DNA from 3 places in the Methylobacterium sp. JK268 genome. Region 2 is predicted to be linked to each of the others. Evidence: predicted binding sites of a transcription regulator. Region 2 holds the regulator's gene; each other region holds the start of a gene.
What was found. The regulator PhoB, encoded in region 2, activates phosphate uptake and scavenging genes when phosphate is short. The targets are predictions, from matches to a motif close to TGTCATNNANCTGTCAT.

Region 1 (5,207 bases), on a different contig from region 2:
CCCGCGAAGGGGCCGAGGCCGACGACGTTGATCCAGAGCAAGGCCCAGATCAGCACGTCGACGGAGCGGATCACGTCGAAGCCGCGCTTCGTCGTGAAGCGCAGGAACGGGTTCGGCGCGGCGTTTCGGGCGGCGAGGAACGCGAACGGGAAGGCGAAGACGGCCGCCGTGAGCGTGCCGAGGAAGGCGATCGCCAGGGTCTCGCCGAGCGCCTTGAGGAAGTCGACGAAGTGGCCCTCCGCCGAGGGCGGAAGCATGAGGACGGCGAACTGGCCGAGGCGCCCGAAGCCGTTGAGGATCCGCAGCAGCGAGAAGTCGAGCCACACCATCCCGAAGACGGCGAGGCCCAGGAGGAGGGCGATCGCGCCGATGGCCGAGAGCCGCTGGCGGAGGGGCGTCGCGAAGGCGCCGGGATGGCGCTGCTTCAGGCCGGAGAGGTCGGCGAGCGCCGCCTCGCGCAGAGCGGAGGCGCGGCTCACAGGCCCGCCTCCCGGCCGAGCAGGCGGTGGCGCAACCGCTCGGTGCCGACGTCGATGCAGATCACCGTCGCGATGATCATCAGCAGGATGGCACTCACGTCAGTGTAGTAGAAGTTGCGGATCGCCACGAGGAATTCCTGCCCGATGCCACCTGCGCCGACGAAGCCGAGCACGCCCGCGCCGCGCACGTTGATCTCGAAGCGCAGCAGCGCGTAGGAGGCGAAGTTCGACAGCACCTGCGGCACCACGGCGAAGCGGACGGTCTCGACCCAGGTGGCGCCGCTCGCGGTCAGGCCCTCGACGGGCTTCATGTCGATGTTCTCGACCACCTCGGCGAAGAGCTTTCCGAGCGCGCCGGCCGTGTGGATGGCGAGCGCCAGCACACCGACCATCGGGCCGAGGCCGAAGGCGATCACGAAGATCAGCGCGAACACCACCTCCGGCACCGTCCGGAACACCTCGAGTCCTCGGCGGGTGACGAAGCACAGCGCGCGCGAGCGCACGAGGTTCGCGGAGGCGAGGAAGCAGAGCACGAAGGCCGCGAGCCCGCCGAACAGCGTGCCGAGATAGGCCATCAGCAGCGTCTCGCCGAGGAGCCCGAGCCATTTCGGCAGGCCCCAGTACCAGGCGGCGAGGTCGGCGGGGAGCGTCGCGAGACCGAGCGACGGCGTGATCTGGCCAAGGTAGGAGGTGAAATTCGCGATATTCTCGACGAAGGTGAGCGGCCTCACCTCCGCCATCCAGCCCGCCAGGACGGCGAGGAGGAGCAGGACGGCGAGCACGGCGAGGCTGCGTCGCCGCGCGCCCGCGACGGCCGCCTCGTAGGCGCCGGCGAGGGCGAGGGCCTTCGCCGGCTCGAGAGGTGCGATGCGGTGGGTCACGACCCGTCCGCAGGCTTACGAGCGCTTGCGCTGCTCGTCGTTGAACCGGATCATGTCGATGATCGGCTGGTAGTCCTTCAGGGTCACCTCGGTGAGGCCGAGGTCCTGCCCGTCCGAGAGCTTGTCGAACACGGCCTTGTCCTTGGTCGGGAGGGCCACGAAGGCGGTGCGGATCGCCTGCTTGAGATCCGCGGGAAGGCTCGCCAGCACCGCGAAGGGACCTTCCGGAAGGAACTCGGACTTGAACACGATCCGGAAGTCGGAGGGTTTCAGCGGCGTGCCGTCGGGCCCCTTGAGCAGGCCCTTCGTCTGCATGCGGGTCACGGTGCTGTCGGTCTCCGAGTTCCAGAGCGTCGCCGAAGCATCCGAGGTGCCCTGGATCAGGGCCAGAACCGAGTTCTCGTGGCTGCCGGCGAAGAAGGTCTTGCCGAAGAACTTCTCGACGTCGTAGCCCGCCTTCTGCAGGAAGAAGCGCGGCGCTTGGTTGCCGGAGGTCGAGTTAGGGTCGACCAGGGCGAGGTTCTTGCCCTTCAGGTCGGCGATGGACTTGTAGGGGCTGTCGGCCTTGACGTAGATGACCGAATAGTAGCCGGAGGCCCCGGTGTTGTGCTTCTGGTTGACGACCGGCTCGACCTTGACACCGGTCAGGATGGCGCGGGCGAAGGAGGCCGGGCCGTAGAAGCCGATGTGGATGTTGCCCGCGCGCTGGCCCTCGATCACCGCCGCGTAGTCGTTGGCGACGCGCAGCTTCACCGGCACCCCGAGCTGCTTCGACAGGTAGTCGGCCAGCGGGGTGTAGCGGTCGACGGTTCCGGAGGCGTTCTCGACCGGGATGACGCCGAAGGTCAGCTCCGGATACTTGGCCTTCCAGTCCTGCGCGACGGCCGGGAGGGTGAGCGCCGCGAGCGCCGCGAAGGCGCCGACGAGGGAGCGTCGGTTCAGCATCGTGTCCGTCCTTCTGCTTCGTATCGGCGGGCCTGCGCCCGCCCCGGAACCGTCAGGCTCCGATCACCGCCGGCACCGGCTTCGCGCCGGGCTCGGGAAGGGGCTTGGCCGGCGGGCGGTCCATGACCTCGCCGGCCTCGAGTCCGTAGAGCTCCTGCGCCACGTCCTCGGTGAGGTCGAAGGCCCGCCCGTCGAAGACCAGGCGGCCGGCCGAGAGGCCGATCAGACGGTCGCAATAGGCGCGGGCGAGGTCGAGGGAATGCAGGTTGCACAGGACCGTGATGCCGTAGCGCTTGTTGGCCTCGGCCAGCGCGTCCATCACGAGACGCGTGTTGCGCGGATCGAGGGAGGCGACCGGCTCGTCGGCCAGGATGATCTCAGGTTCCTGCACCAGGGCGCGGGCGATGGCGACCCGCTGCTGCTGGCCGCCCGAGAGCGCGTCCGCCCGGTTGCCCGCGAAGGGGCCCATGTCGAAATTCTCCAGCGCCGCCAGCGCCAGAGCCTTGTCCTCCTCCGACCACAGGCGCAGGAGCGAGCGGTAGGCCGGGACGTGGTTCAGGCGCCCCATCAGCACGTTCGTCAGCACGTCGAGTCGGCCGACGAGGTTGAACTGCTGGAAGATCATCGCGCAGCGGCCGCGCCACTCGCGCAGGCGCCGCCCGCGCAGGGCCGTCACGTCGAGGCCGTCGTAGAGGATGCGGCCCTCGGTCGGGTCGGCGAGGCGGTTCAGCATCCGCAGGAAGGTCGACTTCCCGGCCCCCGAACGCCCGATCACGCCCACGAAGCTGCCCGGCTCGATGCGCAGCGAGACCGAGTCCACCGCGCGGCGGGCGCCGTATTGGCGCGTCAGGTTCTCGACAACCAGCATTGATCCGTCCGCGAAGAAGTATGCGGGACGTAAACGCCCGTTCGGCGACAGTTGGATGACATTGCCGGCGCACGAGGCCCCGCCGCGCCGGGGCGGCGGGGCCTCGAGGACTCGTTACGCCCCGGAAGACGATTGGTACTTCTGGACGAAGGCGGCGGCGGGCAGGGCGCGGAAGTCCGGCAGGGCGCGGCGCAGGCGGTCGTGGTCCCAATCCCACCATGCCAGCCTCCGCAAGCCCTCGACGACGTCGGCAGGGAATCGTGGCCGCACGACGCGAGCCGGATTCCCGACCGCGATCGCGTAGTCGGGGATGTCCCGCGTGACGACCGATCCCGCGCCGACGACCGCGCCGGTCCCGATGCGGCGGCCGGGCAGCACGATCACGCCGTGCCCGATCCAGACGTCGTGGCCGATCTCCACCGGGAGGGCGCGCCGCCGGTCGAAGAAGGCGGCCTCGTCCTCCTCCTCCGGCCAGTACTGGCTCGCCCGGTAGGTGAAGTGCGCCTGCGAGGCCCGCTCCATCGGGTGGTTGCCGGGATTGATCCGGACCATGGCGGCGATCGAGCAGAACTTCCCGATCCGGGTCGAGATCACCTCGCCGTCGTTCACGATGTAGGAGTAGTCGCCCATCCGTGTCTCGGCGAGCCGGGTGCGGGCGCCGACCTCCGTGTAGCGCCCGAGGGTGCAGTCGCGCAGCGCGGCGGTGGGATCCACGAGGGGCTCGGGGCCGAGTCTCTTCGTCATGCCGCTCCTCCGAAGGGAAAGCGCCGCAGCACCCTGAACGGGCCGTCGCCGTCCTGCCGGAGCACCGTCACGGCATCGATCGTCAGGGGCTTCCCTGCCCCATAGGCGGCGGCGAGGCGCTGGCGCCAGGCCGCCCGCTCCGCCTCGGGCAGCGCGTCCGTCAGCGTCATGTGGAACCGGAAGCGCTCGAAGACGTACGGGTAGCCCCAGCGGTCGAGGAGCGCCCGTTCGCGGGGATCGAGGCGCTCCGGCCGCCGCCGCGCCCGCTCCGCCGGCGTCAGGGGCGCCCGCAGCGGGTCGAGCGCGGCCACGCACTCGGCCGCGAACAGCCCGAGGGTCTCGGGCGCCGCGACCGGGATCAGCGCCGTGAAGGCCCCGAGCGTCACCACGGTCAGGGGTCCGACGGGAAGCGGCGGGCGATGCGCCGCGAGGTCGCCCGCGCGGTCGAGGAGGTCCGCCTCGGTCGCGGCCTCCGCGAGGCGCATGGGCGCCTTCAGGGTGGCGTGGAAGCCGTAGCGGCGCGGCGAGGCGGTGACCGCGGCGGCGTCGGGGAACCCGTCGAGCGGCGGAACCTCCGCCCCGGTGACGCTGTCATAGCCCAGGATCCCGCGGCCGAATGCGGCAAGCCCGGACCCGGGATCCGGCGTGTAGTAGAGCGCGTAGCGGGGACGATCCGTCACGAAGAGCCCTCGGGTTGACGAGCATTCCGGTTCAGCATGCCGGCGTGACGGTTCGGTGACGAGCCCCGCGGGACCTCCTGCGGGATCTGGAGAGCGGCGCGGATCATGGCGAAACCCGGCGAGCGGGGCGAGGCGAGGCCGGCGGAACGGGCCCTGGTGGTGGGCGTAATCGGGCACGTCGATCACGGCAAGACCGCGCTCGTGCGGGCGCTCACCGGCACCGACACCGATCGCCTGAAGGAGGAGCGCGAGCGCGGCGTCTCCATCGTTCCGGGCTTCGCCCTGTTGCGGGTGCCCGGCGGCGAGATCGACCTGGTCGACCTCCCCGGCCACGAGCGCTTCGTGCGCGCGATGATCGCCGGGGCCACGGGCATGCGCGCGGTGCTGCTCGCGGTGGATGCCCGCGAGGGCATCAAGCCGCAGACGCTCGAGCACCTCGCGATCGCCCGCCTGATCGGCGTGCGCCGGGGCGTCGTCGCCCTCACCAAATGCGATCTCGTCGACGAGGAGGAGGCAGGCCGGCGCGCGGCCGAGATCGCGGCCCTCGTCGCCGCCGCGGGCATCGAGGCGGCGGCGCCCCTGCGCACCTCGGTGACGCGGGGCGAGGGTC
Region 2 (5,207 bases):
TGGGCGGGCGCGCTCCTGATCACCGTCACCATCCTGGCCCTGTCGATCGCCGCTCGCATCTTCCTGCGCGGCGGCAAGAGCCGCTGACGCCGATGCCCGCGTCGATGAGGCCGACCCCGTTCCGATCCTCCGGAGAATCCCGATGAGCGCCTCCGCCACCGCCGCACCGGTCGTCAAGTCGGGCTCGGCCGACGAGACCGCGCCCGTCCGGCTCGCCGTCAAGAACCTGAACTTCTACTACAACACCTTCCAGGGGCTGAAGAACGTCAACCTCAACTTCCACGACCGGCAGGTGACGGCGCTGATCGGCCCGTCGGGCTGCGGGAAGTCCACGCTTTTGCGCACCTTCAACCGCATCTACTCGCTCTATCCGGAGCAGCGGGCGGAGGGCGAGATCCTGCTCGACGGGCGCAACATCCTCGACCCGTCGATCGACCTCAACGAGCTGCGCGCCCGGGTCGGCATGGTGTTCCAGAAGCCGACCCCCTTCCCGATGTCGATCTACGACAACATCGCCTTCGGCATCCGCCTCTACGAGCGGCTCGGCAAGGCCGACCTCGACGTGCGCGTCGAGGAGGCCCTGCGCAAGGCCGCCCTGTGGGACGAGGTGAAGGACAAGCTCAAGCAATCCGGCATGGGCCTGTCGGGCGGCCAGCAGCAGCGCCTCTGCATCGCCCGCACGGTGGCGCAGCGCCCGGAGGTGATCCTGTTCGACGAGCCGACCTCGGCCCTCGACCCGATCTCGACCGGCCGCATCGAGGAGCTGCTGGAGCAGCTCCGCGGCGAGTTCACCATCGCTATCGTCACCCACAACATGCAGCAGGCGGCCCGCATCTCGCAGTTCACCGCCTTCATGTATCTCGGCGAGCTCATCGAGTTCGGGCCGACCAACCGGTTGTTCATGAACCCGACCAAGCGGCAGACGCAGGATTACATCACCGGCCGGTTCGGCTGAGCGAAACCATATCGAGCGGGGAAAGCGCCATGCCGGACCACATCGTCAGTTCCTACGACGCGGACCTGCAGAACCTGCGCCGCAGCATCGCCGAGATGGGCGGCATCGCCGAGAAGATGATGGCGGATTCCGCCACCGCGCTGGTGCGGCGCGACTCGACCCTCGCCCAGGCGGTGATCGCGGCGGATTCCCGCCTCGACACGCTCCAGCGCGAGATCGAGGAGCGGGCGATCCTGCTCATCGCCAAGCGCCAGCCGATGGCGATCGACCTGCGCGAGACCATCTCGGCGATCCGCGTCTCGGGCGACCTGGAGCGGATCGGCGACCTCGCCAAGAACATCGCCAAGCGGGTGGTGGCGATCAGCGACCAGCCCCAGCCGCAGAAGGTCGTGGTCGGCGTCCAGCACATGAGCGACCTCGTGCAGGAGCAGCTCAAGGACGTGCTCGACGCCTACGCGACGCAGGACACCGCCGCGGCCCTCGACGTCTGGGCCCGCGACGGCGGCATCGACGCCCTCTACACCTCGCTGTTCCGCGAACTCCTGACCTACATGATGGAGGATCCGCGCAACATCAGCTTCTGCACGCACTTGCTGTTCTGCGCGAAGAACGTCGAGCGGATCGGCGACCACACCACGAACATCGCCGAGACGATCCACTACCTCGTCACCGGCGAGACCCTGCCCACCGACCGGCCGAAGAACGACCGGTCGAGCTTCGCCACGGTCGCCCCGCCGGCGCCGGAGGCCTGATACCACCGGTCATTTTTAATGACCGGTGGTTCCGTTCTCGAATTTTCGTCAAGCCTCTGGCTTGGCATCGAAAATTCGAGATGGTCAACGGCCCGATGCGTCAGCATCCTGGGCCGTTGGTATGACATCGTCGGGAGTGCAGCGTCCTTGATGAGCACCAGGATCCTGATCGTCGAGGATGAGGAGCCGTTGACACTGCTCCTCCGCTACAACCTCGAGGCGGAGGGCTTCACGGTCGACGCGGTCGCGCGCGGCGACGAGGCCGACATCCGGCTGCGCGAGCATGTGCCGGACCTCGTCCTCCTCGACTGGATGGTCCCGGGCCTGTCCGGGATCGAACTCTGCCGCCGCATCCGGGCGCGGCGGGAGACCGAGCGCCTGCCGATCATCATGCTGACGGCGCGGGGGGAGGAGGGCGACCGGGTGCGCGGGCTCGCCACCGGCGCCGACGACTACATCGTCAAGCCCTTCTCGGTGCCGGAGCTGCTCGCGCGGGTGCGGGCGCTGCTGCGCCGCGCCAAGCCGGCCCACGTGGCGCATCTGCTCGTCGCGGGCGACATCGAGCTGGACCGGGTCAGCCACCGGGTCCGCCGCGAGGGCCGCGAGCTGCATCTCGGCCCGACCGAGTTCAAGCTGCTCGAATTCCTGATGCAGAGCCCCGGCCGGGTCTTCTCCCGCGAGCAGCTCCTCGACGGCGTCTGGGGCCACGACGTCTATATCGACGAGCGCACGGTGGACGTGCATATCGGCCGCCTGCGCAAGGCCATCAACCGGCCGCGCCGGCCCGACCCGATCCGGACCGTCCGGGGCTCCGGCTACTCCTTCGACGAGATGTTCGCCAGCGGCGCCATCTAGGTGGAGCGCACGCGCGAGGCGGTGTCGTTGCTGAAGCACCCGGCTTCCGGAACCGTGGCGCGTCGAGCAGGCGATGGGTGCGCAGCGCTCCGCGACGGGTTCATCAGCGGAACGCTCCTGGAGCGCACGACACGCCTCATGCTGAGGTGCGATGTGTCTTCCCTATTCGTTCCGCTGATGAGCCTATCACGGAACATTGTACACGCGATAATCTGCTTGTGAGAGAATTCTGCACGGGCATCGACGCACTCGCATCAATTGCTCAATATCTTCGCCGCCGATCACACCCCGCGTTCATGCGCGAGGGACGGCGAAGCCGGTGAGGAACCGATGCCAACGGCCCGGCATGGGCTCGCCTCGCCCCGCGCGTGCGGAGTCGCGCGGGCAGCGCTCGGCCATGGCCCGCGCCGGTCAGCGGAAGGCCACGACCCGGCGGTCGCTGCGCTTGCGCTCGGCGGCGGGCTGGTAGGCGATGCGCGCGTGATGCGTGCAGTAGGGCAGGCCGGTGATGGACCGCGCGCCGCAGAAGCGGAAATCCGGGGAGGCCGGGTCGCCCATGGGCCAGCGGCACATGAATTCCCGCAGCTCCATGATCGTCACCCGCTCCGAGACCGGCAGCGCCACCTCGACCGGGGCCGGCGGCTCCGCGCGGATCAGGGCGAGCGGCGCGGGCGCGGGCGCCACGATCGTCGGGAGGGTGGCGGGGCGCTCCTCGTCGCCGGGGGCGCGGCTCCGGGGCGCCGGCGCCCCGTTCGTCTTCGTCACGCGCCCGGCGAGGCCGAGACGATGCACCTTGCCGATCACCGCGTTGCGCGACACGCCGCCGATCTCGGCCGCGATCTGACTCGCGCTGCGCCCCTCGCCCCAGAGCCGCTTCAGGAGCTCGACCCGTTCCTTCGTCCAGCTCGGGCCCGCATCCACCATCGCCGCCTCCGACATCCCCCATCCACCAGCCGCAACGACGCACGCGACCGCCCGCGATCGGCCAAGCGACCGCCCGTCCCGTGCCTCGAATCCTGCTGATGATCGCCGCTTCGTGACAGCGCTTGCGACGGGGGTGAACCTACAGGAGCCGCCGTTCTTCGCGCAAGAGTCCCCGGCTCGGCACCGGCCCTTTTCCCGGCGCGCGGCGGAGGGCGCCGGCCGCTCGCGGCACCGTCGCGCAGCGCGATGCGGGCGGCGGGGCGGGAGGAAGACGGCGGCGGAAAAACGCGGCTGAACAAGGCGTTAATGCGTCGTCCCGCGGGTGCAGTGCGGCCGGTGCGGCGCGTTCGGGACGGGCCGGGCGATCGGATCTGAGTCGCGCGGTAGGCCTGCCGGAGGCGCCGGACCGGCGCGGGCGGGCGAGGAGAGTGGCATCCGCGCCACGCTTCGGCGGACCGGGATCCGCCGCCCGCCGCGCCGCGGCCGACGCGACGGCGCATGCTCCACGTTGCCCGCGTGCCGGCCTGCACCTATGGTTTCGCTCCGGCGCCCCGCGCGCCCGACAGGATTGTCGCGCACTATGGGACCCTTCATGCGGACATCTCTCGCGGCCCTCCTGCCGGCCCTCGTCCTGGCCCCCGCCGGTCTCGCCGCGGAACCGGTCGGCGGGATCCACCTGGCGCCGCACCGTGCCGTCTACGACCTCACCCTGCTGCGCAGCGAAGGGGCGCGCTCGGTCGACAGCGCCCGCGGGCGCATCGTCTTCGACTTCGCGGGCGATGCCTGCCACGGCTGGACGCTCCAGTACCGGCAGGTGACCGTGCTGGAGAGCGCCGAGAGCGGCACCCGCACCTCGGACCTGCGCAACAACACCTTCGAGAGCGGCGACGGGACGGCCTTCCGCTTCCGCACGCAGACGGACCTGAACGGCAGCGCGCAGCCCCCCGTCGACGGGGACGCGAAGCGCGACGCCGCGGGGCTCGCGGTCGCCATCAAGGAGCCCCAGCGCGCGCGGATCGCCGTGCCCGGGGAGGTGCTGTTTCCCGCCTCGCACATGCGCCGCCTGATCGAGGCGGCGGAGGCCGGCGAGCACACGGTCTCGGTCAAGGTCTTCGACGGGTCGGATGACGGCCGCAAGGTCTACGACACGCTCGCGGTGATCGGCCCCCGCCGCACCGGACCGGCCGCCGTCGAGGCGAAGCCGGAAGGATCGGCGGACCCGGTGGACGGCAAGGCGGCGGGCCCGCCGGCGGAGGCGCCCCTGCAGGCGGGCGGCATGGCGACGATGCCGCGCTGGCCCGTGACCCTGAGCTACTTCTCCAGCGGCGAAGGGGAGCGCACGCCGATCTACGTGCTCTCCTTCGACCTCTACGAGAACGGCGTCAGCGGCGCGCTGCGGCTCAATTACGGCGATTTCACCCTGAGGGGCGACCTGTCGCGGATCGACCTCGGGGCGCAGAGCACGACGTGCACGCCCTGACCGGGCGCCGCGGCCGTGCTTTCCTCTTCCTCTGCGGAAGAAGCCGCCGAATGCCGGCGGAGCCGCGCACCTCCGCCGGGGTCACCGATGCCGCAGCCCGCCGAGCCGCTCGCGCTCTGCACCGATGACGATCTCGGCTACCAGCGCGGCCGGACGCGCTTCCTCCCCGGCGCGGGCTTCGCCTTCGACGAATCCTATCGCCTCGCCCACCTGCCCCTGGTCGCCCCCGAGCACCCGCTGG
Region 3 (5,207 bases), on a different contig from region 2:
CAGCTGTCAAGCATTGGAACGAGGAGGCCTTTTTTAGGGTCAATACGCTCACCTCGGTGAGCGATTGCGAGCCATGGTGCTGCGAAATTCCCGAAAAGCATTTGTATTTTGCCGGATTATCATTCCGGAGTCTCGCCCGGCTTGTAGGAACACCGTCCTCGCGCAATCCTCCGGCGGCGAGGACGCCTCCCCGCCCCCGACGACGACAGGAGACCGCGATGCCCCGCCACCCCGTCCTCCCGCTCGTCCCGGCGGCGTTCTTCGGCATGGTCCTCGGCCTCGTCGGGCTCGGCACCGCGTGGCGGGCGGCCGCGCCGCTCTGGGGCCTGCCCGTCCCCGTCGGCGAGGCGGTGATGGCGCTCGGCGTCCTGGTCTGGGCCGCGCTCGTGGTCCTGTACGCCGCCAAGTGGCTCGTCGCCCGCCCGGCCGCCCTCGACGAGGCCCGCCACCCCGTCCAGTGCTGCTTCATCGGACTCGCGGGCGTCGCCACGATGCTGGTGGCGCTCGCCGCCCTCCCTTACGCCCGGCCCCTCGCCTTCCTGCTCTTCGCGCTCGGCGGGTTGTTCACCCTCGGCTTCGGCGTCTGGCGCACCGGCGGGTTGTGGCAGGGCGGCCGCGAGGTCGGCGCCACCACGCCGGTGCTCTACCTGCCGACCGTGGCCGGCGGCTTCGTCACCGCCATCGCGTCCTCCGCCTTCGGGTTGCACGACCTCGCCCAGCTCGCCTTCGGGGCGGCGTTGCTGTCCTGGCTCGCCATCGAGTCGGTGCTGCTGCACCGCTTCTACACGGTGGCGTTGCCGCCTTCCCTGCGGCCGACGCTCGGGGTCGAGCTCGCCCCACCCGCCGTGGGCGGGGTGGCCTGGCTGAGCCTCGGCGGCGACCCCGGCGGAGCGGTGGCGCTGGGGCTCCTCGGCTACGGGCTCCTGCTCGCCCTGGTGCTGCTGCGGCTCGTGCCCTTCATCCGCGAACAGGCCTTCTCGGCGGGGTCCTGGGCCTTCTCGTTCGGCGCGACGGCGCTCGCGACCCTGGCGCTGCGGGTGGGGGCGAGCGGGCGGGCGCCGACGGTGGCCGCCCTGGCGCCCCTGGTGTTCGTGGCCGCGACCCTGCTGGTCGCGGCCCTCGCGATCGGCACCATCCGCCTGCTCCTGGCGGGCCGGCTCCTCGCCCCGGCCGCCCCGCCACCCGCGCCCGCGCCCGCGCAGTGACGACGGCGCAGGGCCCCCGGCGGGAGATCGCCGGGGGCCGCCGCCCGGCTCAGTACCGCGCCGGGACGTACATCTCCGGCGGCACCGGGTGACGCTCGTAGTCGGCGTGGCGCACGCGGTCGGGGAGGTGGACCGCCGGGTGCTCGACGGCGCCGTAGGGAACCTGCGTCAGCAGGTGGCTGATGCAGTTCAGGCGCGCCCGCTTCTTGTCCACCGCCTCGACCACCCACCACGGCGCCTCGGGGATGTGGGTGCGCTCCAGCATGGTCTCCTTCGCCCGCGTGTAGTCCTCCCAGCGGGCGCGGGACTGGACGTCCATCGGGCTGAGCTTCCACTGCTTCAGCGGATCCCGGATCCGCATCTGGAAGCGGAATTCCTGCTCCTCGTCGGTGATCGAGAACCAGTACTTCACCAGCCGGATGCCGGAGCGGACCAGCATGCGCTCGAATTCCGGCACCGAGCGGAAGAACTCCTCGTACTCGTCATCGGTGCAGAAGCCCATCACCCGCTCGACGCCGGCCCGGTTGTACCAGGAGCGGTCGAACAGGACGATCTCGCCGCCGGCCGGCAGGTGGGCGACGTAGCGCTGGAAGTACCACTGGGTGCGCTCGCGCTCGCTGGGCGCCGGCAGCGCCGCGATCCGGCAGATGCGCGGGTTCAGCCGCTGGGTGATGCGCTTGATCACGCCGCCCTTGCCGGCGGCGTCGCGGCCCTCGAACAGCACCACGACGCGCTCGTTGTGGTGCTTCACGTAATCCTGCAGGCGCACGAGTTCCTGCTGGAGCCGCAGCAACTCGCGGAAGTAGAGGTTGCGCGGCAGGCTGGGCGCGCGGGTCGGCGGCCGGATGCCCTCGGACAGGCGCTCGAGGTAATCCTCTTCCAGCTCGAGCTCCACTTCCTCGTCGAGGCTGTCCGCCACGTCCTCGCGCACGGCCTCGATCTGGGCGGCCTTGAGATCGTCTTCCATCGGGTCCCTCCGTCGATCCCACACCGGGTGGGATTCACCTGTTCTGCGACCGGTCTGTGACAGGCCGCCCCCGGCGGCCCGTCCCCGGCCGGGCGGCTCAGCGCGGGCCGGCGAGGTAGTCGTGCACCACCTCGCCGAGACCGAGCGTCAGGTCGGCCACGAGGTGCGTGCCCTTGATCACCTCGCGCACCGGCAGCCGCGCCACGTCGGCGAGCACGTGCCAGGCGAGGTCGAGGGCGGCCGGGCTGGTCCAGGCGCCCTTCAGGACGATGTCCTCCAGGTGGTAGCGCACGAGCTCGCAGATCCGCGGCGTGCCGTCCACGTGGGGGATCACCTTCAGGACGAAGTTCGCCTCGCGCAGGGACCGCTCCAGGGGCGCGTGGTCGATGACCTGGTGCTTGTAGCCCATCGTGCCGGTGGCGCAGATGACCGAGCCGTAGTTCAGCCGCCCGACGATGACGTCGCCCTCGTGCACGATCTCGGGCTTCGCCAGCTTCTTGGGGAAGCCCCAGATCTCGCGCCCGCCCGCGATCGGCGCGTCGTCGTCGAGGTACATCGCGTGGACGTAGGAGCCCGGCTGCCCGTCGAACCGCACCGGGATGACCTGGCCGCTCTCCGTGTAGTCGCCGAAGCCGGTCGAATCGGCCATGCGGATGAACTCGTAATTGACGATCGGTTCCATCACCTCGAGGGGCTCGGGCACCACCTCCCGCAGCGCCTCCAGGTCCGTGAGGTACTGAATGATCAGGTATTCGCGGTTGTAGAAGCGGTAGGGCGGCCGCGGGAAGGCCGGGTTGGTGACGGGCATCGCGAAGGCGGTGCGACGGACATCTTCGATCTTCATCGCGGGTTCTCCGGGAGCGGCCGGGATTCCGGGTGCGGCCTGCCGGAACGGGACGCGGGGAGCGGCGGGGCATCGCCCGCGGCGGGCGCGATCGCGCCCCGAAGCCGCGGACAAGACTCGCCGCGCGCCGCCGCGACGGCCGCCGGTGCGCAGGTGAGTGCGGCACGGATCTGACGGTCGTATGACGCAGCGTCACGAAGTCACGGCCGGCGCGGTCATACGCGCGTCATCATCTTTCATCTCTGTGACGCCCGGCCACGGCGCCGCGAAACCTGGCGGAACCGTAGGATGCCTCGCCCGGGGAGACTCGATCATGGACGCGTCCACGCCTCGCCCCCGCCGCTCCTGGCTGCCGGAGGGCTGCGACCGCATCGCCCTCGTCCTCCAGGGCGGCGGCGCCCTCGGGGCCTACCAGGCGGGGGTCTACCAGGCGCTCCACGAGGCGGAGATCGAGCCGGACTGGATCTCCGGCGTGTCGATCGGCGCCGTCAACGCGGCGCTGATCGCGGGCAATCCCCGCGAGCGCCGCCTGGAGCGCCTGCGCACCTTCTGGGAGCGCATCACCGACCGGACGGTCTGGCCCTTCACGCCGGAGGGCGACGTGTTCCGCCGGCTGCGCAACGGGATGAGCGCCGCGCTGACCATGACGCTCGGCCAGCCGGGCTTCTTCGCGCCGCGCCGGACCAATCCTTGGGCGGCGCCGGCCGGCGCCTCGGACGCGACGAGCTACTACACGACCGATGCGCTGGCCGAGACCCTGCGGGACCTCGTCGATTTCGACCTGATCAACGCGCAGCGGATGCGCTTCTCGGTCGGGGCCGTGAACGTGCTCACGGGCAACTTCGTCTTCTTCGACAACGCGCAGGAGAGCATCGCGCCCACCCACGTCATGGCGAGCGGCGCGCTGCCCCCGGCCCTGCCGATGGTCAAGATCGGGACCGACTACTTCTGGGACGGCGGCATCGTCTCCAACACGCCGCTCCAGCACCTGCTCGACGAGGACAGCTCCCTCAACACGCTGGTCTTCCAGGTCGACCTGTTCAGCGCCCGCGGGGTGATGCCGCGCACCATCCAGGACGTCATGTCCCGGCAGAAGGACATCACCTACTCGTCGCGCACGCGCTACAACACCGACGTCTACCGCCGCCTGCACAAGTGGAAGACGATCGCGTACGAGGCCCTGGCCCGGGTGCCCGACGAGAACCTGTCCGAGGCGGACCGGGCGCTGCGCGACTCGCTCGGCCGTCAGCCGGAGATCACGATCTTCCAACTGATCTACCAGCAGAAGGCCTATGAGGGCCACGCCAAGGACTACGAGTTCTCCGGCACCTCCATGCGCGAGCACTGGACGAGCGGCTACGAGGACACCAAGCGCACGCTCAAGCGCGGCGATTGGATGCGCCTGCGCCAGAGCGGCGCCGGCGGCATCGTGGTGCACGACGTGCACCGGCAGGATCAGGACGCGTAGAGCGCGTCCGGTCCTCGCGGCCCGCGAGGGCTACGCGCGCAGCGCCCTGCGGTAGGCGGCGGGCGACAGGCCGACGATGCGCGCGAACACTTTCCGGAAGGCGCCCGGATCCGCGTAGCCGACCTCCCACGCCACCTGGTCCGCCGAGAGGGTGCCGGACCGGAGCAGGTCGCAGGCCCGGTCCACGCGCAGCCTCCGGCAATACTCGGCGGCGGTCACGCCCGTCGCCCGCCGGAACCGCCGCAGGAAGGTGCGCTCCTCCAGGCCGGAGCGCGCCACCAGGGCCGCGAGGGCGACCTCCCTCGCCTGTGTCGCGTCGAGCCATTGCTGGACCCGGAGGACCGCCGCGTCGCCGTGAGTCGGCGGAGCGGCGGCACCGCGGCCCGGGACGGCCGCCTCGAAAGCGCGGGCGGTGGCGATCATCACCGGGGGGCCGAGGAAGCGGTCGATCAGCCGCAGGGCGAGGTCGCTCCAGGCCATCGCCCCGCCCACCGTGATGATGTCGCCGTCCTCGACGATCGGGCAGGCGGCGTCGACGCGCGCCTCGGGACAGCGGCTCCGGAACTCGGCCTCGTAGCTGGGATGGGCCGCCACCCTTCGCCCGGCGAGCAGACCCGTCTCCCCGAGCAGGAAGACACCCTTGCAGATCGCGCCGAGCGCGGTGCCCGCGCGGTGCCGCTCGCACAGCCACGCGGCGTAGGCGCGGGTCTCCGCCGCGGGGCC

Region 1: the regulator PhoB is predicted to act here: its motif matches at 3,218-3,234, upstream of phnC (phosphonate ABC transporter ATP-binding protein).
Region 3: the regulator PhoB is predicted to act here: its motif matches at 3,187-3,203, upstream of ACW9J6_RS07610 (acetoacetate decarboxylase).

Annotation. Positions count from the first base shown of each region.
Region 1 covers NZ_JBSVZN010000002.1:224,567-229,773, reverse strand. Annotated here, with positions in the region: gene phnE (phosphonate ABC transporter, permease protein PhnE) at 1-479, opposite strand, end outside; gene phnE (phosphonate ABC transporter, permease protein PhnE) at 476-1,360, opposite strand; gene phnD (phosphonate ABC transporter substrate-binding protein) at 1,376-2,305, opposite strand; gene phnC (phosphonate ABC transporter ATP-binding protein) at 2,358-3,173, opposite strand; gene ACW9J6_RS02995 (chloramphenicol acetyltransferase) at 3,288-3,917, opposite strand; gene ACW9J6_RS02990 (DUF1045 domain-containing protein) at 3,914-4,597, opposite strand; gene selB (selenocysteine-specific translation elongation factor) at 4,703-5,207, shown strand, end outside.
Region 2 covers NZ_JBSVZN010000001.1:271,436-276,642, reverse strand. Annotated here, with positions in the region: gene pstA (phosphate ABC transporter permease PstA) at 1-87, shown strand, start outside; gene pstB (phosphate ABC transporter ATP-binding protein PstB) at 143-955, shown strand; gene phoU (phosphate signaling complex protein PhoU) at 985-1,707, shown strand; gene phoB (phosphate regulon transcriptional regulator PhoB) at 1,858-2,562, shown strand; gene ACW9J6_RS01185 (GcrA family cell cycle regulator) at 2,974-3,486, opposite strand; gene ACW9J6_RS01180 (cell envelope integrity EipB family protein) at 4,079-4,966, shown strand; gene ACW9J6_RS01175 (hypothetical protein) at 5,054-5,207, shown strand, end outside.
Region 3 covers NZ_JBSVZN010000005.1:93,942-99,148, forward strand. Annotated here, with positions in the region: gene tehA (dicarboxylate transporter/tellurite-resistance protein TehA) at 219-1,205, shown strand; gene ppk2 (polyphosphate kinase 2) at 1,255-2,172, opposite strand; gene ACW9J6_RS07610 (acetoacetate decarboxylase) at 2,270-3,016, opposite strand; gene ACW9J6_RS07615 (patatin-like phospholipase family protein) at 3,330-4,484, shown strand; gene ACW9J6_RS07620 (GlxA family transcriptional regulator) at 4,515-5,207, opposite strand, start outside.